One region of the Sporomusa termitida genome, then DNA from elsewhere that is predicted to be linked to it. Evidence: riboswitches for the same ligand, from Rfam matches in the RefSeq annotation. Region 1 holds a riboswitch; each other region holds the start of a gene.
What was found. A riboswitch is a leader RNA that binds a small molecule or an ion and turns the genes downstream of it on or off. The one in region 1 is predicted to bind molybdenum cofactor.

Region 1 (7,827 bases):
TATCCGCTATACTGATCGCGCCAAACAGTACACCGTTAGTTTTCCCCTCCCCCCTGACCGGCACTGCTAGTACGATCTCCAAATCGCCAGCGGGAGATATAATCGGATCAGATACGCTGGGTTCACCTCTCATCGCCTTTTGAAACCAGCCCTTTGCCCCAAAATCAAGCTTAAATCCTTTCGCATCAATTGCTTGGCCATTTCCTGCTACATACCCTATAGTAGCAAACTTAACCATATTTTTTTTGACTTGTACAAAAAAAGGGGCCATCTCTTCCAGATTGCCACTTTGAACTACCGGCGCCTTTGCTATCCCGTCCAGATGATAAATCCCTTTCTCCAGCCAATCACCAATACTAAGTGCGGAATATTCCGCTAGAGTTTCCATGTTTTCTGTAATTTCTCCGGTAATAATTGTACGCGCTCGCCAGTAGTTGCAGCCACTCAAAACACTCATTGCTGCCAGAAAAATAACGAGAATAGTAACCGTTAGTTTCGTTTGAATACTTTTCATCTTAACCTCCTGTTAATTATGGAAAAGCCTTGTTTTATGCCTCATCCCCGGACTGTCAGACGCTTTAGTTGTACTATCCATGCGAACAAGTTATACTTCCAACTGGATAAAAAGAACCTTTTCTAAAGCGCTGTCTTAGTCAAATCCTCCCTTCCACCGCGCCGATATTCGGCTTTTCGCATAATTCAAGTTGCAATTATTGTGCCATGATCCCAACCCCCATAATAGGTTTACTTTATTCTTCGCCGGGACATAATTCTTCAATTATGGCATAGCTTGTCTCAATTTGATTAGGCAGCGCAGCCCATCAACCCCGTATCGGACTTTCACCGGCAAGCACTTGCTACCATAGTGGGCGCACTGGAAAAAACCTCAGAGGTTCGTCCTCTGAGGTTTTTTCTAGTAATGATTATACTAAGCGGCCTGTAATTTGAACCACAGACTGTAATTATAATTCATCATTGGGCTGCAATCCGTATTGCTTTATTTTCCTATAAAGAGTGGACTTACTAAGACCTAATATTTTCGCTGCATAGCGAACATGGTTATTGGAATTATCGAGAGCTTTTTTAATGACCTCTTTTTCCATTTCTTTGACGGAAAGATTAACTGTCAGCGCCTCATTACCGGTTATTGATTCTATTTCCTCTACCGTTGTTTCGATTACCTCTTTTGCCGGCAGGACAGGAGTGGGAGAAGCGTTTACTATTTCATCCGGAAGATGTTCAGGATAGATAATACCGTCAGTGTTCATGCACACCGCATAGGAGATTGCGTTACTTAACTGGCGAATGTTCCCGGGCCAGTTATACTGCAATAATATATATTTCGCCGCGTTGCTTAAAATAGGTTTATCGATAGACTCCGCATTAGAGTAAGTAGTAATAAAGTGATCCATCAGTTGAACAACGTCTGAGCCTCGTTCCCTTAATGGTGGTATATTGAGCTTAAATACGGATATACGGTAGTATAAATCCTCCCGGAATAATTCTTTCTTAACTAGTTCTAACAGATTTTTATTCGAAGCGGCAACCAAGCGGAAATCAACAGGAATGTAGCGGGTACCGCCCAAGCGCATAATCATTTTATCTTCCAATACCCTAAGCAGGACGGCCTGAAGCGCTACAGGCATATCGCCAATTTCATCAAGAAAGAGCGTACCGCCGCTGGCTTGTTCAATTTTCCCGGGTTTGCCGATGCGTTCGGCGCCGGTAAATGCCCCTGGCTCATAACCAAATAATTCGCTTTCGATTAGATTTTTGGGAATTGCCGCACAGTTTACGGCTATAAAGGGGCCATCCGGCCTGCTCTCATTATGGATTGCCTGGGCAAAGACCTCTTTGCCTGTTCCGCTTTCCCCTTGTATAAGTACATTAAAATTGTAGCGGGCAAATCTTTTTGCCAAACTTTTTAATTTTAAGGATTGGGGAGAAGTGCCTACTATGTTTTCAAACGTAAATCTCGTTGTAAAACCATTGCCTGAATACCCTTTAAGTGTTTGGTTAACTGGTTTAAGCGTTATTAAGTAACCTATATTATTATTATTATAATTCTTTATTGGCTGGATCAGGCCCGAAAATAATTTTTGCTTTGTTTTTTTAATACTAATATTAGTATTTATACTGGGTTTTTCGGTCTCGAAAATAGACTGGACAAAAGGCTTGTTTTCAATAATGTCGCTAATCTGTGAACCTACAAGTTCTTGGGGAAGATGCTTGAATATTGCATCGGCAGCTTCGTTAGCTTTTGTAATCACCCCGCACTCGTTAAGCATAATCATAGCATCTTCTGTGCCTGTAAGCGCAATATGAAACAATTCCTTATTTACTGAAAGCTGAAACTCCTTCTGTATTGTTTCCGCCATAATAACAGCAAGGCCCAGTGAATATGGATTTTGACGGTCAAAGCGCGGGCTGCATATAGTCAGCGTTCCTTCCAGATTGCTGTTCGCGTCAAAAATAGGCGCAGATGAGGCAGAAATATTATTAAATATTCGGCAGAAATGTTCGGGTCCGCAAAGCTGAATGGGAGTCCTAAAATGTATACACAGATCATGCGCACAGGTTCCGATAGTTTCCGCTGTCCAAATTGTACCCGGACTAATGCGGAACTTATTTTTCCCCAAAGCGTGAACAACACGAAGAATAAGGCCATTTTCATCGCTTAGGAAAATATAGGACTCAATAAGGGACAGCATATTTTCCAATTGGGAGATATAGGGGCTTGCGGCTTGAATCAAAAAGTTTTTTTCTTTAATTCGGTTTTCGAAAGAAACTGCATCCATAAGGGGCGGATTACTATAAACTAAAGGGTCAAGACCATTTTCACTTGATCTTATCCATGACTCTACTATTTCCGGCCGAACCAGGCTAACTTGAGCTGGCGTAATTTTTTTTTGGAGCAAATCCATTTTCTGCTGCTTAATATTCTCTATAAGAATATTATTCTCGGCATTAATGCGTTGAGCATTGATATTATTTAAATTTTGTATAATGGGGCTGATTAAATATTCCAGAGGTTGCATAATGACGCTCCCTTTCTTACCTGTACTTTTCTCCTGGTTTCCTTATCCCCCTATCCATTGGCAAAATTGTCGTATTTATTTCAGTTTTCTTTCTATTTTATCGCTGGAGTGGCTGCAAATAAAAAATCAGCTTTGCCAAATTCAGCTTCCTTTCAACAGGGAGTACTTGAAAAATAACCTGGCAGTTCCTCCGGTCCGCAACTGCCAGGTTAAGCCGTCCGCCCTTTGTGTTGCTTCCAACCGGTATTCTTGGTAATAAACCGTATGTCTCTAAACGACACAACACAACTCCAAGCAGGCCGGCTTGTGCATGTATGGCTTGCAGAATCGAGATGCAAAAAAGCAAAGGAAGTCCCCCGGAAGGACTTCCTTTGCTCAAAGGCAGGCATGAAAATTACTTCTCACACCCTTACGGTCATCACTTCCCCCTGAACTGGAAATGATGACTCGGAACTCGCTCTTCATCTATAATGTTCTATTTTTCATTATGGGATAAAATACTGCTTTGTTTGATAATTCTATTCTACGGGCCAAGTCAGGCTATTGTCAAGATATTATTAATCAATTTGGGACACGGGTATGTCACAATTAAGAAATTATGTCCCAGCCTAGCTAAATAAGGCGCATATTTTTGGGGTTTGACCTATGGCACAATACTTGCATCAAATTATATAGTAAGCCGCACGGTTCGCATTGCTATTTGGCTTAGGTGTATTCCCGGTTATTATCAATAAAAATTAACTAGATAAGGGGTGGTTCATGTCAGTGAAGCGTGGTTTTGTTTTGAGGAAAAAATAAAATAGAGAGGACATGATGAAAATGAATCGTTGGGAAAAGCTTGAGCACAAGCCAGCGCCATTGTTCGCCCCTGCTTTTGGACCACTTGCGGGAATAAGGGTATTGCTCAATGGAACGGTTGTGGCGGCTCCCTTCTGTGCTACGATGATGAGTGACTTTGGCGCCGAGGTAATTGCGCTTGAACGGCCCAAAGTAGGCGGCGATCCTGCCCGCCATCAGCGACCGCAGATTGCGGAAGGAAACAAGCATATCGGTGGCGGCTGGGTGCAAAACTCCAGAAACAAACTAAGTTTCGCACTGGAGACCAACCTGAATATACCGGAATCCAGAGAAATCTTTTTGTCCCTGATTAAGAATTCTGATGTTTGGATTGAAAATATGGTTTGGATTGACAAGCTGGGTATCTCCGACGAAATGCTAATGGAGGTCAACCCCAAATTAGTTATCTGCCACATTAGCGGTTACGGGACTTCTGGCTTTGGCGGTGATCAAAGACAAATAAACCGACCCGGCTATGACCCCTTGGGGCAATCTGAATCCGGGTGGGCTTTGCTGCAGGGTTATCCTGACCGTGAGCCCTACTATGCGCAGCAGTATATAGGCGACTACCTGACAGGTTTAATCGCAGTCAATGGCATCCTGATGGCTTATATGAATGCGCAAAAAACCGGCAAGGGCCAAAGCATCGATGCTAGCTTGACTGAAAGCTGGATGAGGCTGATGGATGACAACTTTGTACTCTGGACCACTAGCCAAACCCTCAAACACAGACAGGGGATTATGCAAACCGCTTTCCAGCCGGCCGGTGTTTTTGAATGTGGAGACGGAGGCTATATTAATCTTGGTTCCTATGGCAAAACAGCTTACAATAACGTATTAAAAGGCTTTGGCATCGACTCGGAGAAATACTCCTACGAAGAATGCAGCAGCTCACCTGAAGCAGTTGCCAGTCCGTTGGGCCGTGAATTGGATGGTATTTTCAAAAAATTCTTCAAGGAACATACGGCCCAGGAAGCAATAAACATCTGCATTGACAACAAGATCTCAGCAGCACATATTAAAACCGCTGAGGAAGTTTACAATGAACCCCACTGGCACCTGAGAGGTGACTGGGTAAAATACACCGATCAGACGCTAAACAAGGACGTTGAAGCCTTTGGTATTATACCCAAGCTCTCAGAAACCCCGGGGCAGGTATGGCGTGGCGCCCCGGCCCTGGGCCAGGATACTAGCAGGGTACTTACCGAACTTCTTGGCTACAACGAAAACGAAATTGAAGCCTTAAAAGGCAAGGGGGTAATTGATTAAAGCATTGTTTTTAAAAAACAGCTAATAGCAGCGTACAGCAATGAAGGGTTGGCAGCGGCATAGTCGCTCCAACCCCGTTTCTTTATTCTATATTATACTGCAGTAGACAAACATGGCTAAAAATTCGCAAGCATAATTAATTTGGGACACATGGTTTCACAAATAAAAATGTTTGTCCCAAAGCCCAGTTTGACTGGCGAAAACCGGGGTTTTATCGTTTGGCACAATACTTGCAACATTAAAAAGAATGTAGAATGCATACTGCTCTTTTGTCGACTGTGTAAGCCTGTGAAATCAAGAGATTTCCACAGAAAATCATGTAACTTATAGAGAGGAGTGAAATAGCATGTGTTTTAGACCGCCTGAAATAAAAAAGCCGATAATATGTCCGGCCTGTGGGGCGAGGAACCCAGGGATCAATACAAAATGCAAGAAATGCGACAAGCCACTACCTGTTGAGTCTAAATAAAGGAATACTTGGCATCAGCCGGGGAACCCCCCGCTGAGGTTAGTGGGAGAGTGAGTATTTAAAGGAGGTGACCCAAAGCGCGCAGGATAGTCACACAGGAATTATTTAAAACCTAAATTTTCAAAGGAGGAAGCTATATGTCCGGAAAAGAATGGCAGTGGCAGGAAGGCGAATATACGGTAACCCGTTCTACTCATTGGTCAGGACCGGGTTGTCATGATGGATGCGGCCTTCTGTATTACACAAAAGATAACAAATTAGTAAAGGTCGAGGGCGACCTTGATAATCCCTATAACATGGGCAGACTATGTATGCGTTGCCTGAATCAGGTTGAAGCCTATAATAGTCCCCAACGTCTGAAATGGCCTTTAAAGCGGGCAGGTGAGCGCGGCGAAAACAAATGGGAACGCATTTCCTGGGACGAAGCTTACGATATTATCGTTGAAAAAGTCAAAGGTATTCAAGCAGAATTTGGTGGAAAATCAATCATCGGCATGGAAGGTACTGGCAGAAATATTATCTGGCAGGTACCTTATCTGACCTATGCTGCATTTGGCAGTCCAAACTATGTGCTGGGATTCCTAAGCGGCGATTCCTGCTATCTGCCCCGAGCTGCGCAGCAGGCTGTTATGAATAGTGACTTCTTCGTTTGTGATACTGCACAATTTTTTGAAGAGCGCTATAATAACCCCGAGTTTAAGTGCCCGGAAGTGATCGTTATCTGGGGTAATAATCCTATCATCAGTAATGGCGATGGATTCTTTGGCCACTGGATTGTTGATGAAATGAGAATGGGAGCTAAACTCATCGTTGTCGACCCTCGTTTGACGTGGTTGGCAGCCAGAGCCGACTACTGGCTGCAGTTAAGACCGGGAACTGACTGTGCGCTGGCGATGGGTATGCTGAATGTCATTATCAACGAAGATCTTTATGATCATGACTTTGTTGAAAACTGGTGTTCAGGATTTGAAGAATTACAAGAACGGGTTCAGGAATATCCGACTGACAAGGTTGCTGAAATTACCTGGGTTCCTAAGGAAATTATCGAAGCTGCCGCCCGGCGTTACGCTACTGCCAAACCGGCAGCTATCCAATGGGGTCTGGCTATTGACCAGCAAGTTACCGGTATTGCGACCGCCCAGGCCGTTAACAGCTTATGGGCGATAACCGGAAATACAGATGTTCCGGGTGGTAACGTCATTGCCAAGAGCGGGTTCAATGTTGATGATGGATATAGCTGCGGTTACGGCTGGCTGCCTAAAGATGTCCAGGAAGCGCGCTTTGGGAATGAGAAAAATCCTCTTAAAAAATATGGTTTGGCTTCAACCGCCCATGGGGATACAGTCCTCGAAGCCATTGAAAATGGCGGCCAGCCCTACCCGGTTAAGATGTTGTGGCTGCAAACCACCAATACCTTTGCCAACATGGCATCTGAGGCACCAAGAGTATATGAAGCAATGAAAAAAGTCGAATTCAATGTAGTCGTTGATCTCTTTATGACCCCGACTGCAGTTGCTTGTGCAGATATCGTCTTACCTGCAGGCATGAGTGCAGAACGCGATAGTTTCAGAGCATGGTTTGCACCGCTGCGTGCTATCACCAAGTTAACGCAGTATGAGGAATGCAAATCCGACGAGCAGATTATTCTTGACCTTGGTAAACGTCTGCACCCCGCAGCGTTCCCGTGGGAAACTGTGGCAGACTGGATAAACTGGAAAATGGGCAATGACAAAGACAAATATCCGGATGCCTTCAAGTATGAATGGTCCGAAGAAGGTAAAAAGTTCCGGGAAAGAGGTAATACGAAAGGTCTTACTTATTCGGAACTTAAGGAAAAGGTTTATATTTACCCCGAATGGCAGTACAAGAAATATGAAAAAGGCCTTCTGCGCCGTGATCGGCAGCCTGGTTTTAATACTGCGGACGGCAAGGTCCAATTGTATATTGACCTGTTTGACGCATTTGACGTTGATCCGCTGCCGGCTCATGTTGAACCCCCGGAAAGTCCCTACTCAGATCCTGAACTATATAAAGAGTATCCGTTAATTCTAACTTCAGGTGCACGTTCATGGGAATTCTTCCACTCTGAACATCGGCAGCAGCCGACTATGAGAATGTTCCATCCTCAGCCCTTGGTAGAAATTCACCCTGATACTGCTAAAAACTTGGGTATTCAAGAAGGAGACTGGGTGTGGATCGAAAGCAAGCGTGGCA
Region 2 (7,827 bases), 2.3 Mb from region 1:
CCTCACTTATGGTGTAATTATTTAATCGCAGCCGGAATGTCATTAATCAACTCACCCTGGCGCAATAATTCTCTAATGCCTGCCAGCTGACGGTCGATTTGTTCAAGCCGGATCAGGTTCTTTCGTTCTGCCGGCGTTGTTTCAATAATCTGATTTATGCCCCCGTTTTTTATAACAAGCCGTTTATCGCCCATGAGCGCCAGGATCGGGTCATGGGTAGCCATAAGCACAATCTTTTCCTTGTCAACAAGCAGCTGCAAGGCTTGCTTACGGTCAATCCCGGCATTCTCAATTTCATCAATCAGGATAATCGGCGACGAACTTAAGTATGCCGTATCAGCAATCATAAGCGCCCGCGATTGGCCGCCGCTCAGCGCAGTAACAGGTGTGTCCGGCTGAAAGGGTTCACCGGCCAGTCCGTTAGCCTTATCCACAATATGCTGGATAATGTCCCGGTCTTGTTCAACCATTCTGCTCTCGGCATGCATCCCGACAAACTCACGGACTGTCAGATCCATAATGAAATTCATATTTTGTGATAATTGCGCCACCAGCTTATGTTCAACGGCAAATCTCCTGGTCATGTCCGGAACTTGCCCATTGACCAGAATCTGGCGTTTGGTCGGCGTATCCCCTTGGGCAACCCATTCTATATCAGCCAGCAGCCTGCTTTTTCCCGAACCGGTTGGACCAACGATACAGATAATTTCACCAGCCCGGATCGTTAAGTCAATGTTTTCCGGGTTGCCGTTTTTATCAATGCCGCCGCAAATGGTTACCGTTGTGATCGTTTTTGCTTTTACTTTTAATTTTTCCATTTGGACCATAAAGGCACTAAACTGCGTTTTAAGTTCCTCATAGCCTAATCCCAAATCCTGCAGCTGGTCTTCAGTAAGGGTCTCAAAGTACAGCTGCACCGTCTGACCGTCATTCCGGTTGCCCGCCGGCAAAGACGAAAAAAAATCAAGCGCATGGGGATAATCAATAAATAACTGCCGCAAAGACAACGCCGCTAATACTTCCCACATAACCATCCGCCTTTCTGAGCATTGTTTTATAGCAAATCCATCTTGCGCACATTGCCCATTTGAAAATCCACACCCACTCGCGTTTGTCCCAAACAGTAGGAGCAAACGGCAGCAGGCATAGAAAAACGCAGACTGCAGCCACCTAACGAATCCCACGGAGCTGCCGTTTTAAATAAACGGCTCACTTCCTGAGCGCCCTGGCCGGTAATGCCATTAACATAAACAATGACCGCCCCGGGATTGGCCTGCTTGACGCGAAAGGCAAATACCTCCCGTTCCGCCTGCGAAACAATATCCCCTTTGGTGATTACGATAATATCAGCCAGTTTCAGCATCGGACCAATTTTGCGGGGTGTATTTACACCGCTAAGATTATCGATAATACACACAGCCATTACGCCGCGAATATGGGGCGAGCAGCGATTGCACAGACCGGCACTTTCAGTAATTAAAAGATCCAGGTTCTGTTTGATCCCCCACTCCAGACAGTCCTGGATATTTGTCACAAAAAAATGATCAGGGCATAAGTTGCCCGATAGTCCGGTCTTGACAAGGACATTGTTTTTTTCATATAGTTTCTGATCCTGGGTTGAGAGACAGTCAAATTTGATCACGCCGGTTTTTACACCGTCCCCCTGTAAGGCTTTAATAATGTTAAGAATTACTGATGTTTTGCCGGCCGAAGGCGGCCCGGCCACTGTGATTAGCTGCATAATATTCCCAATCTCCTATCAATAATATAACTGCCGCATCTCTGCTCCGGCAAATGTTTTATAACTCAAATTTAACACAAACTCGCAAAAATAACTACAATTAAGTCAATATGTAAATAATCAGTATTTGCATTATTTTTTTTTTTGCAATATAATAATACTATTCCCAACATAAACAAACTATATATTTATATTAACCTTGTTTATGTTTGTTTATATTCATTTTTGTTTATGGGGTTCTGAAAATCAGTTTATGTTTTATAATAACTCAATTCTGCGGGTAAATCAATTCTGTTAGACCTGCCACCAGTGGCCGTATTGTTAAATCCAGTTTCTTAATCCTCTAATAGCAATCACAAAAATGTAAATAATACATTGCTCCTTAGCCGAATTGCCTAACCCTTTTATGGCATGGCGCTCGGCCGACCGGTATAGCGGGAAACTGCTATGCTTCCCGTTTCTTTGGAAAGGATGCATTTTTTTGAGGCGGCGCAATCTCTGCGTCTATTTTGTGTTAAAACAAACCCCGCCAAAAATAATTGCCAGGCCTTCTCCAGGGAAGATTGGAAATTATTCTATGCAAAAGGTAGGGTGAGGCATATATGGGAACTTCAGCTTTTACGTTAATAATTGACGACATCGCAGTGGATACACTCCCGCTTTTCATTCAACTTGCTGCCGATACGGCTTCGGTTTATAAGGAAATCGATCTGCTCTATGAAACAGATAAGACCGGCTTTCAAAGCGCCGCCGCCCGCTCCTCTTATGCTAATCATGCCTTATTTACGACCGGCGGCATCGACCGGCAGATTTATGCTGCCAAATATTTGGGGATCATGCTTGCCGCAATAGAAGCGGGCCAAAACTCGCCCTTATTTAAAAAAGCGATCACCATTATGACCAAACGCTGGCATGTATTGTATTGCCACATCAGGGATTGTGAAACCTTTGATTTAGCCAAGGTGATTAAACCCCACTATTACTCCAAACCGGTAAAGGACAGCTATAAGCACAATCTGCTGACAGGGGCAGCCACCCGCTACATCCGGTCTTTTATCACCTTATACCCTTCCATTGACCTGCCGCTGCAAGCCACTTTGAAGTTTTCGCTGTTTATGGCCTGCGCTGTGGGCCGGCCGGTCATTGTATCAGATCCGGAACTTCTTTCAGTCATTCAAACAATCAGCAGTGCCTTAGACAATACCCGGGAAATCAGTTTATTAAAAAGCAGGTTAAATAAATCAGCAGTCAAAAAAATGGCCCGCTATCTAAAAAATGTCATTTATCAAAAGATATTTCAAAATTATCTCGACCCCTGGCAGGATGACCGCCTCCTGGAAGGGTTTGCCCACTGTAATGCTTATCTCTCGGCCGAAGAGGGTATTTCGCTGCTTTCGCCGACCTTGATTGCCCAGATCAAGGAGCGGGACGTTGAACTCCTCTGCCGCCTGTATATTGTAAAAATGGCTGCCGAAACCTTCCGCGCCGGTCAGGTAAAGAAAACGAAAGAAGAAATGGAATTAGATTGTGCTGAATTCGTCATGTTGGGTTTAAATCTGCTTGACTTTGTAAGAGAGTATAAAAAAGCTAAAAAGTATTATTTTGAACATAATGCTGCTTATCTGTACCCGGAAGTGGATAATCTAAAAAAACAGCTAAGTGATTACGAACTGGAAATCCGGCGGCTAAAAACAGATTTAACAGCCAAAAACAAATTATTGGCAGCCAAAGAAGAAGAAATTAACGACCTGGCTGTCAAGCAAGAATTTGTCCTTAATTCAATGTTCACGGAGAAAAAGCTGCCGCAAACCAGCTGTCAGCCTCAACAGAATGTACTTAACGGCCAAGTCAGCAATGTCAGGGCAATGCCAGCCGGCAACCTTACAGCAATATCCGAGCAGCTCCCTGACTCAGAGTCTGCTATAAAACTGCTGGCCACTGTGCAGGCACTGGTTATCGGCGGTGCCGATAGCTGGCAGGCAAAATTGAAAGCCAAGCTGCCTCATTTTACCTATCTGGCCGGCGATGCCGCCGGTTTTGATGAAGCCCTGCTTCTTCATGCCGATATTGTTTTTGCCAATGTGCGCTGTAAATTTAGTCACGGTTGCTTCTATAAGATGATCAAGCTGGTCCGCCAGCATGAAAAACAATTGGTATTCCTGTCTAAAACAAATATTCCCCTGACAATCCGGCAAATGGCAAATGCCGCCGGCCCTCCTGCCCCTGACAGCAATACCCTTGAATACAGCGCGATCGGCTGTGCGGTTGAATTATAAATTTAAGGGCATAATAAAGAAACTACCTGATTGGGTAGTTTTTTTATTATGCCTGCTATAATCAACCGCAGTTGTTTAGGGTTAGGTTATGTTTAAATGCCAAGTCTGATCCCCGCCTTGATCAGCGCCTTGACCTGTATAAAGCATTATACCCGACAACATAAACTAACCAAACTCAACTTATTGTTATCATATTGTTAGATATTCATCGTATTCAAGAGATATATTGCAGTATAGCTAGATATATTTATATTTCGGATGAATTTGACGAAATATATCAGTATTTATTGATTTTTATTATATAATATGCTATATTGTAACTAAGCAAATTACCAAATAAAGGAGTGACAGAGCTATGAAAATCAGTGGCAGAAACAAACTGGAAGCAACCGTAAAAGAAGTGGTAAAGGGTGCCGTTATGGCCAAAGTTGTCATGGATTGTAAAGGCAGTGAACTGGTAGCAGCAATTACGGTAGACTCGGTGGAGGATTTAAAGCTGGCTCCGGGGGACAAGGTTACAGCATTGGTTAAAGCCACCGAGATGATGGTGCTTAAATAATTATAGGGAAAGTTATACTTTCCAGCACGACAAAAATCGGCTTGCCTAAAAGGCTTAGCCGATTTTTCCGTATTTAATTAAATTGATCCAGCGTCGGAATAATTCCGGGAACTAAACCCTGCACACCGGATCGCTAAGCAGAGCGTAAGCTTTAATAATGAATGGTAAATCAAAGAGGTTTTACTTTCATTTTATAAAATGCGGAAGTAAGGAGTATATGAAAAAGTACCCCAGGCATTTCACCTGGAGTACTGCAAGACATTTTTTATTTATCAGCTTTAGCCGCTTCTTCCTTCTTCTCGTGCAGATTTGCGGCCAAGGGACGAAAGGGGGTTACTGTCGAGATGGCGTGTTTATATACCAACTGCTGTTTACCGTCGTTTTCAATAATTACGGTGAAATTATCAAAACCCCTTACGGCTCCCCGCAGTTGAAACCCGTTAACCAGATATATAATTACCGGCACATTTTCTTTTCGTACTTGATTTAAAAAACTGTCTTGCAGATTAATGACTTTATTAGTCAAATGAAACCCCTCCGTATTCATGTTTCTACTTACTCACATCTATTTTACCTTAGACCAAACGTTCCTGCAACATGATTGTAAATTGTTTCCAACGTTTTATCATAATTATTGCGGTTTCCAACGTCAAACCAGGCTATATAAGGCATTCGCCGATAAAAAGTCATTTGACGTTTGGCAAAATTGCGGGTAGCCTTTTTCACCTTATTGACAGCGTGCAGCCAATCCCCGCCCTCGCCCTCCGCCAGGTGCTCAACAATTTCTTTGTAGCCGATCCCCTGCATGGCTTGACAGTTGGCGGCAATTCCCTGGCGCAGGAGTTTCCCTACCTCTTCGGTCAGTCCCTGCTGGATCATAGTATCAACCCGTTGATTAATCCGCTCGTATAAGGCGGCGCGCTCCATAGTAAGGCCAATAACAACCGCATCATACAGGAGCTGATTTGGTGCGGCCTTAGCCTGCGAGACAGTCTCACCACTCAGGGCATGCACCTCCAGCGCCCTGATTATCCGTCGCTGATCATTAGGATGCAGCCTGGCGGCAGTGTCCGGCTGTACCTGCGCCAGCAAAGTATGCAGATGCTGATTGCCGAACTGGGCCGCCAGGCCAAGCAGTTTTTGCCGCAGCCCTTCGTCGCTTGGCGCCTGATTAAACTGATAGCCCTCCAGCAAGGCCCTGACATACAGTCCGGTACCGCCGGCTAGAATCGGAATAATTCCGTCATTATTGAGTTGGGTAATCAGCGTTTGCGCATAGTGCTGAAAATCAACAACATTAAACTCTTCCCAGGGGTCAAGGATATCAATCAGATGATGCACAACCCCGCTGCGCTCGCCGCGGTCAGGTTTGGCGGTACCGACATCCAGCCCGCGGTATACAAGCATTGAATCACCGGAGATGATTTGTGTCTTCAGCCGCTTGGCCAGATCAATGCTTATTTGCGTTTTTCCCACAGCCGTGGGGCCTGTAATGACAATTAAACGCTCCATGGCTGGCCTCCGTTGCCCATCTTTGACCGGCAGTCAATCACCCCGTATTGTACCCGGCTGTACTTGCCGCCTAACACTGTTAATAACCCCAGCCGGACAAACTCAGCACTGCCGGCAGCCTCTTTAACCACCACTTTGTGCCTGGCAACCCGGCAAGCCTGTTGAACCGCCGCCGGCGTGAGCGGGTTCATATTGGCGAGTGTCCTGATCGGGTTTACGTTAGAGCTCTTGTAGAGGGGATTACGAAACATGGGATCAAAGTAAACAATGTCGAAACTATTATCAGCCAGCGTTGTAAGGTATTGATCATAGGCAGTGTTTTCCACCTGTATCCGGCGCAAAGAGCCTGTAATATCCACATCAGAATCAACCGTAACCTGCTGCAGGCCGTACCCGGTTATTAATGCAATCGCCGGCGAGCTTTCCAGTCCGGTCACAGCCCCCTGTGCCCCGGCCACAAAACTGGCGACAATGGCATCTGTCGCCAGGCCTAAGGTACAGTCAAGCACGGACATCCCGGCCCTAAGCCCCATTGCATTCACCATATGGTCATGTTTTCCATTTATTAAGTTTTTTATGCGCAACTCAGCCATACTTAGATGAAAAAAGTACTCACCGGCGGCGGTATGGATGACCGGTCCATTAGCGGCAGCCACAATTAAATCACAGTCCGCGTATTTTTCCTTAATAGCAGCCAGTGACCGGTCCCGGGGGACAAAAGGCACGCCCAGCCGGGCGGCTATATCACGGGCCAGCTGTGTAACAGCCGTTGCTGGCTTGTGGGCAGTTGTGACAATTAAACTCATAGAATCCCCTTATGTCCGTTTAAACATTTTCGCCAGCTCCTCCGGCCCAAATCTTACAATCGTCGGCCGGCCATGCGGACAGGTGTAGGGCAAATCAGTTGTGTACAGCTCGCTGATTAAGGCCTGGATCTGCCGCATATTAAGCGTATCCCCTGCCTTGATGGCGCTGCGGCAGGCTGCCATCTGCAAATAAGCATGGCGCAGCTCCTGGGCAGTGGGCTGATGCAGTTCGGCTATCAGCTTTAAAATTTGCCGGATTACCGGCTCGGCGTCAGCCAGGGGAATATCTACAGGCATCTCACTTAGCCGCATTGTATCCGCGCCGGCCTGTTCCAGCGTAAACCCCAGCTGATAAAAGATTTCCCGGTTTTCGGTCATGCTATCACAATCGCCGGCGGTAAATTCCAGAAAGGGGGTTACTAACAGCTGCTGCACAGGCACCCGGCCTTTGGCCCGGCTCATACGGTCATAGAGTATGCGCTCGTGCGCGGCATGCTGATCAACAATATACAGGCCGTCCGGTCCCTGGGCCACAATATAGCAGGACTCAATCTGTCCCAAAGGGTACAGCGGGCAGGCTGGCTGCTGCCCGTCAGCAGCCTCATCACTTACGATTAGCTGTTCCTCTTGTCTGATCGCCTGTCTGACATCGGCAAAAGAGGCACTCTCCTGCCATAAAGCAGGTGTCCATTGGCGGGAGGTTCCGGCTATAGCGGCAGGTTCCTGCCCGCTGGTCTGACTGTAGCCGCGATATGGCTCAGCAACACCGCCGGCCCCTGTTTGCGGGTTAAAAGTAAAAGCCGGGGGCGGACTAAACTGAGCAGCTGCAGCCGCCTGACTATGGGAGGCAGGCAGGGTCAGACTTGATGAGACTGCTTTATATACTGCCCTGTATATCTTCTGATCATCACTGAACTTAACTTCTTTTTTTTG
Region 3 (7,827 bases), 1.2 Mb from region 1:
GCGGGCATATTTCAGGTGCCCATTTTAACCCGGCGGTCACACTTTCCTTTTTCGCTGTGGGTAAATTCAGCCCCGGCCAGGTTGCGCCTTACATCATTAGCCAGTTATTGGGCGCATTAAGCGCGAGTACCGTGCTGCGGCTGCTGTTTGGCAATTTGTATGATCTGGGCGGTACGTTTCCTTCGCTGCCGGTGGGTCAGCACCTTATCGGCGTGTCTTTTGCCATTGAGTTCATCTTTACTTTTTTCCTGATGTTTGTCATTATCAGTGTTGCCACCGATGCCCGGGCGGAGGGCAGCTTCGCCGGGCTGGCCATTGGCCTGACTGTTTTTATTGGCGCTGCGGTGGCCGGACCGGTCTCCGGCGGTTCTTTCAATCCGGCCCGTTCCATTGCGCCGGCTGTTATATCCGGCAACCTGGCACACCTCTGGCTGTATATTGTGTCACCGGTGTTAGGCGCGGTTTCCGCGGCCGTCATTTATAAGTTTCTGGAAGTTCCGCAATTGCGTAAGCAGTGCAGTAACTAACCACAGGCAAAGGAGCGGATAAGATGGAAAGACAAAAAGCATCTCTTACCGGTGGGGTTATGGCGGCGGCCATAACCCTGTTTCTATGGTGGCAGGCAATTGCCGGCGGTGCAGCCGCCGGCAGCAATAACGGCCCTGCGGGTTATGCCGCCAGGGCGGCGCTTATTAACCCGGCAGTGCTGCAGGTGCTGCTGGCGAATAAAAAGGTTAAAGTGATTGATGTCAGGCCGCCGGAGCAATACCAAGCCGGGCATATTCCCGGGGCCATAAATATGGGGGTGAGTGATTATGCCGGTACCCCGGGAACGATTCCGGAGCTTGGCCACCTGGCGGCGGTGCTGGGCAAGCGGGGAATTACAAATCAGGATACCCTGGTTCTATATGCCGGCAACGATAAACACGGGCCGGCATATAGTGCTCATTTATGGTGGCTGCTGGACATGGCCGGCCATTATAAGGTAAAGCTGCTGGACGGAGGTTTGCGTGCTTGGGAAACGGCAGGGTACGGAATAACCGACAGGGCCGCGGCGGCCGCGGCCGGCCATTTTCAGATCATTGGACCGGAAACCGGCAAATTAGCGGTAATGGCCGAGGTACTGGCGGCTGTGGAGCAGCCTGATCCCGGCACGGTTATTCTCGATGTCCGGGAATGGCCGGAGTTCGCCGGTGCCGTTCAGGCCCCGGGGGCGGCCAGGCCGGGACGGATCCCCGGGGCCGTGTGGCTGTACTGGGCCGATACTCTAAACGGTGATCAAACCCTTAAAACTGCCGGCGAATTGAAGCAATTATTCGCAGCCAGGGGCGTTACGCCGGATAAAAGAGTTATTATTTATTGTCAGGCCGGTGTTCGTGCCGCTCATACCGCCTATGTGCTAAGCGAGCTGCTCGGGTACAAACAGGTACAAAATTACGCAGGGTCCTGGGCGGAGTGGAGTCGAAACAGGGAATTGCCGGCAGACAGCGGCCGGATTGCCGGGCAGGAACAAGGCGGCAGTCCTAATTTGAGACAGGCGGCAGGCCTGTGAGTCTCCCCGTAAAGGATCTTACGGCCTGTTAAACCTTGCGATCAGGCAATCCAGCGGCCGGATGACCGGGTTCAGGGTACAGGCGTAGCAAAACGGGACAAAAGGTGAAAATCTGTCCTGATTTGAATCTTGACGGGGGGCGTAAATGGTGCAATACTCAAAGCAACAAAGCCAACAGGAGGGACTATCATGCCATTCACATTACAGGCGGCGACGGCCGTATGGAATAAGATCCAGCAAGGCGACCAGACAGCCACTTCGTTAACGGCATTTATGGGCAATCTGGCCATGGATTTGGCAGACTATCAATCCCACCAGGATATAGAAAAAAAGCTAAGAGAGATTTTTCAGCAGGCCGGCGTGGAATACCCGGAGTCCACCCATGTGCTGCATCTGAAAACAACACTATTGACTGCGCTGAGCCGGCTTGATGCCGGCTAGCGGTAAACGCTAGACCGTTATGTGCTGGTCCTGTAATCCCTATTGCGGCGGCTGTAAGCCGCCTAAGGAAAAACCGGCCCCCTGCCCGGCCTGTGGCACCTATAATTTCCCCGAACGCAAGAACTGCAAGCAATGCGGCGCAGACCTGCCGCCGCCGAAAGCACGGCCAACCGTTATGTGCCTATATATTGGGAAACTGTGTGCGAATCCCTGTAACAAGCATAAAAAGCCATCGCAGGACGGGCTGGTAAAAACCTGTAAATGGCATACGCCTCCCGCCGGCATGGCCGGTCCGGCTGCCGGCGGTGAAGACGGCACAGAATAGGCGGCTGTACCGGCTTTGGCTGTAGCGTTCCAGCGGGGCGGCAGCCTGTTTGCCGGCGGTTTATTCTATACCAAAGGAGAGTGGGAAGTGGAATATCCGTCTTTTACAAATACAGAATTCGGCAGCGAGACGATTATAATGAACAAAGGGGAATATGTGCTGCTTAATATGGTGGATAAAACCAGTGTTCCTTTGGGGAAAACGACGGAAGCAGCCAAACAGAAGCTTGTTGCCATCAATAAAGGACAGTTCGCCTGTTAAATACTGTGAGCTAATACAGTACTAATGACGAATTTTGTCAAAAAATATAGCTACTACATACTTTCTTAACAGGACTTATGGCGAACGTATTAGAATAATACATAATTACAAGAGAGTTCCGAGTTGTCATATCCCCCTGGGGGAGGTGATGACCGAAAGGTATGAAAAGTAATTTTTGTGCCTGCCCAATTGTGCGAAGGAAGTCTGGAAAAACCAGGCTTCTTTTTTTATATGTGTATTAATTCTCAATCTGCGGTCATGCGTGCCGTCCAAGCAATTTGCAGTATTTTATAAATCTGTCTGTTAGAAAAAATAAGGGGGAGCTGTAGTTGATGGTTATGAAGCACACTCATGATGTCTCAGGCTTACAGACCGGGTACTTTATTGCTAACAGGGGGCTACTCTCACGGGAACGGTGGCAGGCCATACTGCGATGTAAGCAGGATTTTCTGCAGAATGAAGCAGAAGATCCGCGGAATTACCCGTACATGGACCAGGAAGTCGCCGCCTCGTGGATCAGATCCCGTAAGTGGGGGGTGAATCCTTATTCGGTAGTTACCAATTCCAATTTAAGCCCGCAAAAATTATCTGAAATTTTAAACAAAAATCATGCTCTGATTGAGGCAACCAAGAATCTGGCCCAAACATTTAAAAAAATTATCGTCGAGTGTGGCTACATCTTTTACTTATTCGACATAGACGGCGTTATCCTGCTGAATGAAGGCAGCCTGGAAAGCTTCACCTCGCTGCCTGAATATGATTCCCGGACAGGTATTGTTGCCAGTGAGGATGCGGAAGGGACTACGGCCCATGAACTGTGTTTCCGTCTTAAACGGCCTGTGCAGCTGCTGGGGCCGGAGCATTACTGTGTGGCCTTTCAAAACAGTATTGCCTCGGCGGTGCCAATCACAAATGAAGCAGGCGAGATTCAGGCCGCCCTGGTGCTGGTCAGTCAGCCGCTGCTGAATACGCCGGAAGAAGAAACCCTTAAAAAGCTGGGGCCCCATAGCATGGGTTTGCTTATTTCTATGGCTATGGTCATTGAGAACCAGCTCTACCTGAAAAGGGCCAATGCTGCTTTATATGTTGCCAATGAAAGGGCCGATGCCTTCAACCGGCAGATGCAGATTAACCAGGATAAGGTTGCCACTATGAATAATGTACTGACGGCTATGCTGGCGTTTATTGACGACGGCGTTGTCGCCATTGACGCCGACGGGCAGATCCTGTATATCAATCCGGCCGGTACCCGGATTCTGAAGCTTAGAGCCGAAGAGGCACATAACCGCAATATCAATGAATTTCTTGGCAACAATTCCTCTTTGCTGGCGTTAGTGAAAAAAGGTGAGAGTGTTTCGACGGAAGAAAGGCTGTGCGTGGGGGCCGACAGAAGCTTCTATCATGTCAGTATCCGGCCGGTGCTAAACCAGTATACCCAGGAATTAGAGGTCGCCCTGTTAAAAATCAGTGGGGCGGAAAAGGTCGCCATTCAGCAAAACAGCAGGGCCGGCAGTACGTCTGCCTATACCTTTGCAGATATTATCAGTGAGAATAAGGAGTTTAAAAAAAGTATGGCTTTGGCGCGGCGCTTTGCCAGTTCACCGGAGAACATTCTGGTGGTGGGGGAAAGCGGGACAGGCAAGGAACTGTATGCCCAGGCCATCCATAATGTGTATTGCCCGCAAGGCCCGTTTATGGCCGTAAACTGTGCGGCTATGCCCCGGGAGTTAATTGAAAGCGAACTGTTTGGGTATGAAGGCGGCAGTTTTACCGGTGCCGAACGGAGCGGCAGAGCCGGTAAGGTTGAACTGGCCCATGGCGGCACCCTCTTTCTCGATGAGATTGGCGACATGCCGCTGGAGGTGCAGGCTGTGTTACTGAGAACGCTGGAAGACAAGCAAATCATGCGGGTTGGCGGCAGCCGTTCCAAGAAAGTTGATTTCAGGCTGATTGCGGCTACCAACAAAGATATTTATAAAATGGTAAAAGAAAATCTGTTTCGCGAGGACCTTTACTTCCGCTTATCGGTACTGACAATTAATATCCCGCCGCTGCGGGAGCGCGGCAACGACATTAAACTCCTCAGTGAATTTTTCGTGGAAAACTATTGCCGGAAACAAGGCTGGCAGGTTCCCAAACTCAGCCCGGCAGCGCAGAAAAAAATCAATGAATACCAATGGCCCGGCAATGTGCGGCAATTGCAAAACGCAATGATTTATGCGGTAAATACTGCCCAGGGTGAGCTGATTAAGCCGGAAAATCTGCCCAACTACATTATTCTGGAAACCTGTCCGCTGAAGATAGAGGAGTTTACAAACCGCAAAGGCCAGGCCGGCGAGCTGCTCTGCCTGGAAAACCTGGAGAAAGTTGCGATACAAACGGCGTTGCTGCATGCCGATAATTATGTGCCGGGCGCAGCCCAGATCCTGGGCATCAGTCGCTCTACCCTGTACAGAAAACTGAAAGACTATGACATTGAATATTAATATACTGGCTGGTGGCAGAGGGGCTGTCACCCTAAGCGAGCCTCCAAAGCACAGAAATGACGGCAACCGGCCGTAGCCGGGAGCCGTCCGTTTGGAAAATCAGGTTTGTGAAATACCGGCAATTACAGCAGCTTATACAACCAGCGAGAGTGGAGCACTTAGGCCGGGGCAGAAGGCTGCAGGCCCTGCCGCCAGCTGTTTGCAGGGGGAATTTAAAAGCGCAGTGCAAGGTTGTTATACCCTACACATGCGCTTGGCTTTGATGTCTGCTATAGCCTCACGGCCAATCAGCCGGCCCGGCCTGGTCGGCAAGGCGGTCAAACCGGCAATGGAAGCAGGGGGACGTTCATTTTGCTTCTCTAATTAGTTACTGCAATTCTTTTGTCAACTCCTGAATTTGTGCGGCTGTTAGTTCTGTTAAGTCCATAATGTCTGCCGGTGTGTGGCCGCGAAGCAACAGCTTGCGGGCGACTGCAAGTTTGCCTTCCAGCCTGCCTTCCAGTTGAGCCCGGCGATGACTTTCGGCGAGGGCAATCTCAATATTGGAAATCATGGCTTCCACCTCCTCGGGTTCTACTTCATTCAGGATAGAGTCAATTTGATTATGCAATGCCGGGGTGATACGCGGTTTGAGCACATGCTTCAACCAAACGGTAAATTGCCGGAAATCATCCGGGTGCATACACCGCAGGCCGTTCATCAAGATCCGCAGGCGGGTAATAATGTCGTCATCCTGCCTGACTGTGCGGTCAAGCAGAAATACACTGGCGATAAGCCCGGCCATGTTGCGGAGGTCATCTTCCTGATAGCGGTTGATGTCCAGCAGAATATAAGAAAAGTCCAGTAAGTGGCTGCCAAATTGATTATGACCTGCCAGCATCTCTTTGAACTGTCCGGGAGCCCGCCAGTTGTCTGTACCATTATAGAGGACAATGGGGATAATGGCAGGCAACCGGTAATCTTTTTTCTCCCGTTCCTGAGAGGGAATATTATTGAAGCTGTTCCGCCAGATTTCAGTCATGTAGAGCAGGAGGCGGAATGGCATGAGGTAATCAACGGTGGATTGCAGTTCCAGCAAACAATAAAAGATAATGTTGTTAGATCCTGTTTTCATTTCATAGACAATATCGGCTTCTTTTTCGGTAAAGTCTTGCAGGATATAGGATTTTTCTACCCGGACCAGGTTTTCTTCCCGGAGGTCGGCGGTCCACTCTTCCCGCACAAAGGTTTTGAGCAGGGCGAGAAAGGTCCGCTTATTGGATAGCAGCTGCTTATAGCCTTTATCATGGGCATGGTGCGAAGTATTAGAGGTATGATCAGCCGGCATGGTATCACATCCTTACCTTGAGTATAGCATAAGCGGGAGGAGGGAGGCAAGATGAACCAGGGGGACGGCGCAACCGCAGGGTTTCCACCCTTCTCCTGGCAGAGGGTGCGCACGGGGTGCTCAAGCAGGAACGGGGCTTCTGCTGTTTCCGTGTTCTTTGCTTATAAAAGGTGTGCTGCTTGGCATTTTTTTTTAAAACGTTAGCGACAAGCCTTTTTTATTTGTCTTGAAAATGTAGACACCGGGTAAGGTTATGCCGGCGGCAAGGAAGGTCAGTCCTGGTTTTGGCCAATCCTAAAATGATATTATGCTCCCAAATATAGACTGAGGGTTTGCCGACAGACTTCCTGCCTTTTGCCCCTGTACGCTTCCACCCGGGGATCTCAAAAAGAGAAATCGATTGAGGCGGCCGCTGCCGGTAAATAACGCTGTCAGGCCTGATAATAAGCGGGCTCTACGGGGATTGTACATGCTGGCATGATTATTGCTAATAAATCAGCTATAAGGAGGTGATCTGCATGGCTGACAACAAAAGCACCGAGGAAAAAGCTCAACAGTCCGAGCAGGCTGAGAAAGAGCAAACTGCCGCTAAACCTCAATTGCCGGCATCAGCACGGAAACCGGGACAGAACTATTCCACACCCAAGGTTAACAAATAACCAGGGTATTGCTTGGGCGCCTGTTATGATACAATCGGCGCCTGCTGTTTGGCTGGGGCCGGAGATAAAGACGCCTTTGGCCAGGTTTCGGCTGAGGAAGGATAACAGGCGCGGATGAGCCCGGAGGGCCGGCGGAGTCCCGGTGCGGACGAGCGTGGCCGGGGCTATTATGGTGATCCCATAATAGTATTGTGTTCGCAAAAGAGGACTGGCCCATGGCTGGGTGTTTTTCCTGCATTGGCGACGGCAAGGCAGAATGTATGGCTCCCAAAAAGAGATCATCCCGTTTGGACCTGGCAAAGGAAAAAAGCTGAGTAATCCTGGTAGAAAGCCACTTTATAAAAGGATAAGCATGCTGGCATGGTTGTTGCATTAATACTGGCCGGGAGATACAGGCAAACCGGAGGAGGGTTCGGGGCAGCGGCTGTAGACACCAATTAAGCGGCCAAAATAACCGCTGGCGGGACGGCTGGTCCGGCAATGCCTAAAGGGGGTGGTGGCAGGTACTAGGGTTGGGCAATACATAAGCGAGTTTTGAAAGGGTTGGTGAGATTATGAAAAAAGAATGGAAGCAACAACACGAAGACGGGAGTTATACAGTCCGAACTTGTGGCTGGTCGCCCCCGGGAGATCACCCGGTAGGCTGCGGCATGAAATTACATGTTAAAGACGGCAAGCTGGTCAAAGTCGAGGGGGACCCTGAACATCCCATCAGCCAGGGCCGGCTGTGTGTCAGGTGTTTATCCCTGCCGGAATTCGTACATCACCCTGACCGG
Region 4 (7,827 bases), 1.5 Mb from region 1:
AAGTGCCGGTATTTAATAAAGTACGGGTGGCTATTCTTAGTACCGGTGATGAACTGTTAGACCCGGCGCAAGAATTGCAGCCGGGAAAAATTTATAATAGTAATTTGCATAGTTTACGGGCGCTTTGTCTAAAGTTGGGTACGGAACCGATTGCCTTTGGGATTGTCGCTGATAAACAAGCGGTTACCGCTGAACGGATTTCTCAAGCCTTAATGGTATCCGATATAGTCATTACCACAGGCGGAGCTTCTGTCGGTGATTATGATGTGGTTTTAGATGCGCTGAAGCAAATGGCAGCAAATATTATTTTTTGGAAAGTCGATATGAAGCCGGGCTCACCCGTTATTGCGGCTGAAAAAAACAATAAGCTGATTATTGCCCTTTCGGGAAATCCTGCCGCCGCCCTGATAACTTTTAACTTAATCGTTGTCCCGTTATTAAAAAAAATGATGGGGCTTGCGTGTCAGTTGCCTTTGCGAATTTCGGCAGTATTTGCTGATAATTTCCCTAAGCAAAGCCCGCAGCGAAGATTTTTGCGAGGCAGGATTTACCGGCAAGACGAAAAAAACTATATAAAACTGACAGGGGAACAGAGTAATGGCATATTAAAATCTATGATTACTTGCAATGCTTTAATTGACATACCTGCCAACAGTGGTCCGCTATGTGTGGGACAGAAAGTTTCAGCCGTATTGGTAGGCAATATTGATGAACGGACAGCAGCGGTTTTGCCCGGCCTTTAAGGAGTCTTTGTACAGGCGGAAGTATTATGGCGGTGAGTGGTATAATTTTAGCAGGTGGACGCAGCTCGCGGATGGCGGGATAAAAATCGGAGGTAAAATATGGTCAGGCAAACTGGTGATTTCAACCAGGTTGCCGCTTTTTTTTTATAATGATTACACCGTGTAAAAATCAGAATCAACAATAGATGGAAGACAGCATCGTATGATGAATAACAGCATCAAAATATTTAGCCTGATATTAGTAATGTTTATGAAAAAATTAAATAAACTTATGCACGCTATGATGAAAAAAATCATCGATAAATTGCATAATGTAAGAGATTTACTGCTAAAACCGGATTTCTGGCTTGGCACATGAATTGCAATAGAAAAAAATGAATATTCGCATATTTTAATAACGGTAAATTTAAGGCCGGAGGGGAGGCGCCAGGCAGGGAGAGCAGCATTATTTGCCGGCAAGGGCATTGGGGGGAATAAATAAAAGATAATGATTAGGACGTTGATAATATTTATCAAAAAAGGAGGAGCTTATTAATATGTGGGGACCGTTAATCATTGCTATTTTGTATTTTGTCATTTTAATTGGTTTGGCGAATTATTTTCTCCATAGCCGCATCAAGAACATGGTTGATTTTTCAATGGGGGGGCAGTCGCTAACCTGGGGGTTGGTTACTTTAGCGTTAGCGCTTATCCCGCATGGCTCCGGACACACAATGTCATTATGGGAGTCGTCCTCGGTAATGGGAGCGGCGGTGCTTTGGTGGCCGATAATCGTTGGCGGGGCCTTTATCCCGATCATGATGTTCTGGACCGGGCCGTGGGTGCGCAATTTAAAAGTAGAAACAATTCCCGAGGCTATGGGGCTTCTCTATGGGCACAAAATGCGTTTTTTACATTGTAGCATACAGATTGGCACCTGGACCGCGATTGCTATGGCTGAAACGCTGGCTACAGCCGGCGCTATTTACGGCTTATGTGCCGGAGTACTTCCGTATCAGCCCTGGTGCATTATATTAGCTTTTCTGTTAATGATTGGGTACATTATCTTTGGCGGGGTATTAGAATTGGTATGGATAAGTACGATCAACGTCATAGTAATGACGGTCGGCTCCTATCTTGCCTTGTTTTTTCTGGGAACGTGGCTTGCTGCTAATGTTGGCGGCTGGGAAGGTATACTCGCCACCTATGCGCAAGTCGATCAATTATGGAAATTTGATTTATTTAACTTCTCACCGGAAACTTTATTCCAGGTCATAATACCGGTAGCTGTATTGCATATCTGTGCAGGTGGTGTTGCTCAGGGGATGTATATACCGCTCTTATCGGCAAGAACAGATGAAGACTGCCGGAAAGGCTTCTGGATTTGCAGCTTGACCAATGTTCTTACCTGTTTTCCGTGGGTGGTTATAGCGCTGTGTGGTATGGCAATTCCGGCGTTTGCCGCTATCGGCCCTAAACTGATTGTCATGGAAGTTGCCTTAAAAACGATGCCGCAGTGGGTTTATGCCTTGCTCATGGTTAGCTTACTCACATCCGTATTGTCAACAGGCAGTGCTATTATCATGGGGAACGCAACCGTATTTGTTAACGACATTCTCAAAGGCGCTTGTAACCCGGCAATGTCTGATAGCACCAGGCTTAAGCTGATGCGGCCGATGATTCTGGTGTGTGGCCTGCTGGCCGCTGTTCCCGCAATGATTGCCCCCATTTTATTTCCCGTTTTCTTGTGGGCATTTTCCTTTGGCATCCCGTTGTTCCTGATATTTCTATTTGGCTTGATCTGGAAGACCAGTAAGCCGGCTGCCTGGATAACGGTTATTGTTACCTATATTGTGAACTTTTGGTGGACCTTTGCTACCCCGGCCTGGGCATCCGGACCATGGGCCTTGAATATGTACCCGGTAACTTTGTGTTCAGTTGTGTTAGGATTTATTTTATTTGCTGCTCTCCCTGGTGAACCGGGGATGCTGCGAAGAACCAATACTGCCGCTGTTGCTTATGCTTCAGCAGAGCATCCTAACATGAAATAACTAAATTGGAGGGAAGAAATATGTGGGTTTTACAGTTATTTATTCAAGAGCTAGTACTAACGCTGGCAATAGCTTTTATCTTTTATGGTGCATGGCGATTCGCCAATCCAGGGAAAAAATGGTAAAGGAGGAAGGCGAATGAGTGTCGACCTTGGTGTTGCTTCTTATCTTTGTGGCCTAATGCTGATTCTCGGTCTTATTTGCACAGTTGGGCAAATGAGACAAAACTCAAAAAAATAATGTAAGCTCCTTCTCTCTCCGGCTGGAAAGGCTATTGACGGACATCCCTGGTGCTGCTGTTGGCACAGCAGCACCAGGGATGTCTTCCTTTTTTACTCTGTATGGTTATAATAGTATAACTTTCGGCAGACACCTCCGCGACTTGCGGGTCCTTTGGCTTAGCGGCAACAGTACAACGTAAATGTAACTGATGAAACCTAATTAACCTTAGCAACTAAATCCTTCTATGTTTGCTTATGTTAGCGATGGTGATTGACAGTGCTTGGTAGATGTATTAAGATAGTTGTAATCACAGGCATCTGTTTGTTCTGGCATATATTGGTCATGTCCGTTTTGCCTTGTGCTATCATTGCAGAAATAATGCTTCGATAAACTGAATTAGATACTACTCCTTAGCCGATTTACCTAACCCCTTTGGCATGGTAGCCGGCCGACCGGTATAGTGGGAAACTGCTATGCTTCCCTATTTGGAAAGGAGTGCAAGAAAAAAAGGTCAGCGCAACTTACGCGTCTATTTTGGGTTGCCTGTGTTGTGTTGACTTAGAATTATTGCCAAGTCCTTTTCTAAAAATAGAAGGCCTTGGTATATTTTTTTACATTATCAGAAAGTATATCCTTTCTCTTTTCGTATTAAAACACGTTGCATATGAGAGGCGGGTGAGGGGCAAAAAGATGGATATTCAAAAATTGAAGTACTTTATTTCGGTGGCGGAATGTTTGAATTTTACCGATGCTGCTGTGCAGGCCGGTGTTACGCAATCGGCAATAAGCCAGCAGATTTCAGAATTGGAAAAAAAATTAAATGTACAATTGATAATCCGGAATAAACGCCCGTTGGAGCTAACCTGGGCGGGGAAAGTATTGTTAAAAGAGGCTTATGCTTTACTGGCTGTGTCTAATGAAATAGCAAGTAAGATTGAGCAAGCAGTTAAGGGAATTTCCGGATTTTTGAAAATAGGTTTTTTAGGCGGCGTTGAGAAAGCGATCCTGCCTCAGGCAATTAGAGAATTTCATCAAAAATACTCTAATATTCATATTACACTGCAGCAGTACAATTGGATGAAGATTAATGAAGCGCTGATGCGGGGAGCATTAGATGTTGGCTTTACGCTATCCTGTCAATTACATAGTTTTCCTGATCTTGTTGGTCACAGACTGTTAAGTGATGTGTTTTGCGTGGCCGTTAATCGCCAGCACGTATTGGCAAAAAAAGAGAAAATTGATATATCAGAGCTTACTAATGAACCGTTCGTCATGTTCAATCAGCAAGCAGATTGTCTGCTGCATGATTTAACTTATCGAATATGTGGTGAAAGTGGCTTTACTCCCAATGTAGCTAACTACAGTCAGGACTTAGCTTCGTTGTTATTTATGGTTGAAGCCGGTGTGGGGGTGATGGTAGTTCCGGGCCCTGTTCGTGAAGTCGCCGGCCCTGAAATCTGCATTATTGAACTCAGTTATCCGCAACGATGCTTTGATGTAATGCTTGCTTGGAATCGAAAGCATTTAAACCCGGCAATTCCATTTTTTGTTAAATGCTTTTCCGGTTCCCATGCAGCCTTAACAGGTAATACAGAAATGGGCAGCTCTCACGAGCTGCGGCAATATAATTGTTATGGTAAACAAGAAGTTGTCGGTTGTTTGTCATCAGGCCTGTAAGGCGATTGTTAAATAAAAGCAGCAAAAACGAAGAGCAGCCTGCTATATGCGGGGCTGCTCTTCGTTTTTTAGTATTTTTGTGCTGCCGGCGGAGACCAAACTTGATTTGGCACGTTTATTGCTTATAAATAGAGGCATAGGGGCTGAAATAAACTCCGGCATTGATATGCAGAATTCACCAATTTATATTTGAGTTAAAGCCACCAACGCTTTGTTTACTCAGGACAATGCTCAGCTGTGGCTGCTGCCGGGATTAAACAGCTCCCTATATACTAGCGCAAAAGAGGGAAGTATTGATTATGGATAAAACATTAGAATCACTTATTTTATGTATGCCTATTATACAAACGGTGCTGCCGTTTGACTCAATGGTCGTTATTGCTGATAGAGACACCTTTCTCTACTATCGGCCAGGCAAAAAGATGCAGCACGAGTCACCTGTCGGTAAAGCTGTGAGCAAAGGCGATGGCATGTGGGAAGCCATAACCAGTAAAATTACGCAGGATATTGTAGTGTCTAAAGACGTATGGGGCTTTCCGTTCCGGAGCATTAGTGTGCCTGTCATTAATGAAACCCGTGAAATCGTCGGCGCAATAGGGTTGGCGTGTAGTTTAGAAACCCAGGAAATTCTGCATGCGGTTGCCCAAACCATCGCGGCAGCATCTGAGCAGGTGGCGGCATCAAGTCAGGAACTGGCAGCTAATGCGGCCTTGCTTAATAAGCGATTAGAACTGCTCGGGGTCACCGGGCAATCTATGGTACATAATATTGGCAAGTCAGACGCTATCCTTATGTTCATTAGAGATATAGCAGCAAATACAAATTTGCTGGGATTAAACGCGAGCATTGAAGCGGCGAGAGCGGGAGAGCAGGGACGGGGATTTTCGGTGGTGGCGCAGGAGATTCGGAAGTTGTCTACTAATAGCCAGGTATCTGTTAAGGAGATCAAGGAAATTTTAGAAAGCATGCGCGGGGAAATAACGCAGATCGAAAAAGAAATAGACGAGGTTGATAAAATCAGCTCCCAGCAGAAAGCTGCCAGCTATGAGATAAGTAAAGCTATAGAATCACTTACCGGTCTGGCAACACGGGTACAGGAACTTGCATTCCGTGTATAATGGGCAGTTATGTATTAAACGCTTTCTTCGGAAATTATCTTAAATTTAAATAGGTATAAATACAGCAGTTTTATCGGAGTACAGAGCCGTTAAGTCCCTGGCTAAGGGCAGCAAACCTTTTAGCCCATCTGAAGGTTAGTTTTCTTGCGCTGAAGGCTTGGCGGCGGGATTAATGGAAAAATTGCAGCCACCGTCCCGGTTCAATACCAGGAAAAGGTGGCTGTGTAAATCCTGCGGAGTAAGAAGTCTTAAGGCGCAGTGCTGTGATAGGTGCGAATTCGGGCCCGGCGGGTAAGCACAATACCGCCGTTTAACTTTAGTTCTTTTTGTACTCTGGCCGCTTTAGCGCGCTTGCCGTCAATTTCCGTCTGTGTTTCCACAAAACTGGCTAAGACCATGAGTTTATTCTTATGTACTTCTATGAAGCCGCCACTTAGGGATAGCTGCTGTTCATTTTTGTCCCTGATAATCTTAATTGCGCTGATTTCGAGACTGGTAATCCGCCAAGAGTGGCCTGGCAGAATGTCCAAATCGCCTGCAGGCGTTGAGGCAATGACCCTATTAACGTTTTTGGAATAGACTATTCGGTCAGGAGTAACAATATCCAACCGCATTTTAGAAGCCATATATTATTGTCTCCTTACTCTTTGAGCCCTTTTGCGCTTTTAATTCCTAAGCTTTGCAATGGAAGCTGACGATAAATATATACATATTATTTATTACAAATTGCCATGATCTATCTATATATATATACATCGATATGGATAATTCTATATAACTGAGCAAACGATTGTCAATAGGAAATGTAAATTTCTAGTAACAGGAAAAAAATCTTGACAAAAAAATAATAAAAGGATATATTTGTAATAAATAAAGATGATTTTTGTAATACATAATCAGGCTGTGAGTAAAGTTGATTTGGCTCATAGAAGGTAAAAACTTTCTTTCTGAGCATTACATAATTTTGGCGTAAGCTGGTTCTTCATTAGTGGAGGAATGCCGGGGCAGACGTACCCACCTTCGTTTGTCTTGAACGCATCGGGAGGTTGTTATACTGACAGCCTCCTTTTTTTACGATTTTTTTAACAGCTTATCAGTAAAAACAGCCTTTTGCTGTTCGAAGAATTCCAGAGCCTCATTGCAGGCTTTAATCGCATCCTCCGGCTCTAAAAAGCTAAGGCTGAGTGACATGCGGGACAATGTTTTGTGAGCTTTGTCTAAGTTGCGCACATTGCTAAAAAGTTCATATGCCATGAGCAAATAGTCGTAGCCTTCTTTGTGTTTGCCCCAGAGCTGGAAACAAACGCCGCGGGAATAAGCCAGTTCTGCCTTATCATTTTCATTATTGTCTTTGGAAAAATATAGTTCCGCTCCCTCATAGGCACTTAAAGCGAGAGAAAAGTTGCCCATTTTACAATAAGCGTCACCAATAATTAGCAGCAGTTTCCCGATCTGCCGGGAGTTTCCTGCCTTTTTTAGGACCATAACTGCATAATCATAATAAAGGAGTGCTTCCTGAATATTGCCTGTCCGTATTTGATCATCGGCTTTTTTTATTATTTCTGAGGACGTCAGTTTACGCAGGCTCAGTTGGTTAATCCTGGCCGCTCCTTTGTCCGGCAGCCATTTAGCGGCCGACTTGAAAGATTTAACCTCTTCCTTGACATCGGCAGTACTGCTTAAATCAAGTACATAACGTATACATTCAGTCCAGGAAGTATGAGGAATTTTAAAATCACTCCTATCAACAACATCAGAACTGTTTTTTAAGTAATGAGCAACTTTGTCAATATCATCCAAACATAAAAAATAGATGAGGCCGGCTTCGATGACATCTGAAATTGGGATATCATAACGTTTTAAAATACTGACCGCGGCGCCGTTGACCCTGGCACTAACGGTAACTTTTTCGTCAGACGTTTCTGCTTGTCTGGCTATAGTAATGCACCGTCCTTTCTATATAATATATTACAATAATTGTATTATATAAGTAAAGGGGAGCTGAATTACGGCAAGCAGCAATGGGCACAACAACGC

Region 2: it holds a riboswitch for molybdenum cofactor, as region 1 does, so the genes downstream of both, SPTER_RS09520 (hypothetical protein) here and SPTER_RS20395 (sigma-54-dependent Fis family transcriptional regulator) in region 1, are expected to answer to the same signal.
Region 3: it holds a riboswitch for molybdenum cofactor, as region 1 does, so the genes downstream of both, SPTER_RS15165 (sigma-54 interaction domain-containing protein) here and SPTER_RS20395 (sigma-54-dependent Fis family transcriptional regulator) in region 1, are expected to answer to the same signal.
Region 4: it holds a riboswitch for molybdenum cofactor, as region 1 does, so the genes downstream of both, SPTER_RS13835 (LysR family transcriptional regulator) here and SPTER_RS20395 (sigma-54-dependent Fis family transcriptional regulator) in region 1, are expected to answer to the same signal.

Annotation. Positions count from the first base shown of each region.
Region 1 covers NZ_CP036259.1:4,393,608-4,401,434, forward strand. Annotated here, with positions in the region: gene SPTER_RS20390 (methyl-accepting chemotaxis protein) at 1-514, opposite strand, end outside; gene SPTER_RS20395 (sigma-54-dependent Fis family transcriptional regulator) at 963-3,038, opposite strand; molybdenum cofactor riboswitch at 3,389-3,503, opposite strand; gene SPTER_RS20400 (CoA transferase) at 3,858-5,144, shown strand; gene SPTER_RS20405 (molybdopterin-dependent oxidoreductase) at 5,751-7,827, shown strand, end outside.
Region 2 covers NZ_CP036259.1:2,069,222-2,077,048, reverse strand. Annotated here, with positions in the region: gene SPTER_RS09530 (ATP-binding cassette domain-containing protein) at 18-1,028, opposite strand; gene SPTER_RS09525 (GTP-binding protein) at 1,055-1,741, opposite strand; molybdenum cofactor riboswitch at 2,109-2,230, shown strand; gene SPTER_RS09520 (hypothetical protein) at 2,344-4,017, shown strand; gene SPTER_RS09515 (TOBE domain-containing protein) at 4,373-4,576, shown strand; gene hfq (RNA chaperone Hfq) at 4,842-5,102, opposite strand; gene miaA (tRNA (adenosine(37)-N6)-dimethylallyltransferase MiaA) at 5,147-6,088, opposite strand; gene SPTER_RS09500 (class I SAM-dependent methyltransferase) at 6,076-6,894, opposite strand; gene mutL (DNA mismatch repair endonuclease MutL) at 6,904-7,827, opposite strand, start outside.
Region 3 covers NZ_CP036259.1:3,210,575-3,218,401, reverse strand. Annotated here, with positions in the region: gene SPTER_RS15190 (aquaporin) at 1-527, shown strand, start outside; gene SPTER_RS15185 (sulfurtransferase) at 551-1,552, shown strand; gene SPTER_RS15180 (hypothetical protein) at 1,742-1,993, shown strand; gene SPTER_RS15175 (hypothetical protein) at 2,013-2,318, shown strand; gene SPTER_RS15170 (hypothetical protein) at 2,334-2,579, shown strand; molybdenum cofactor riboswitch at 2,684-2,797, shown strand; gene SPTER_RS15165 (sigma-54 interaction domain-containing protein) at 2,912-5,065, shown strand; gene SPTER_RS15160 (hypothetical protein) at 5,157-5,432, shown strand; gene SPTER_RS15155 (Rpn family recombination-promoting nuclease/putative transposase) at 5,433-6,392, opposite strand; gene SPTER_RS24815 (hypothetical protein) at 6,911-7,051, shown strand; gene SPTER_RS15150 (molybdopterin-dependent oxidoreductase) at 7,606-7,827, shown strand, end outside.
Region 4 covers NZ_CP036259.1:2,919,427-2,927,253, reverse strand. Annotated here, with positions in the region: gene SPTER_RS13845 (molybdopterin molybdotransferase MoeA) at 1-743, shown strand, start outside; gene SPTER_RS13840 (sodium:solute symporter family protein) at 1,280-2,773, shown strand; molybdenum cofactor riboswitch at 3,390-3,507, shown strand; gene SPTER_RS13835 (LysR family transcriptional regulator) at 3,686-4,672, shown strand; gene SPTER_RS25680 (methyl-accepting chemotaxis protein) at 4,972-5,790, shown strand; gene atpC (ATP synthase F1 subunit epsilon) at 6,039-6,416, opposite strand; gene SPTER_RS13820 (hypothetical protein) at 6,862-7,590, opposite strand.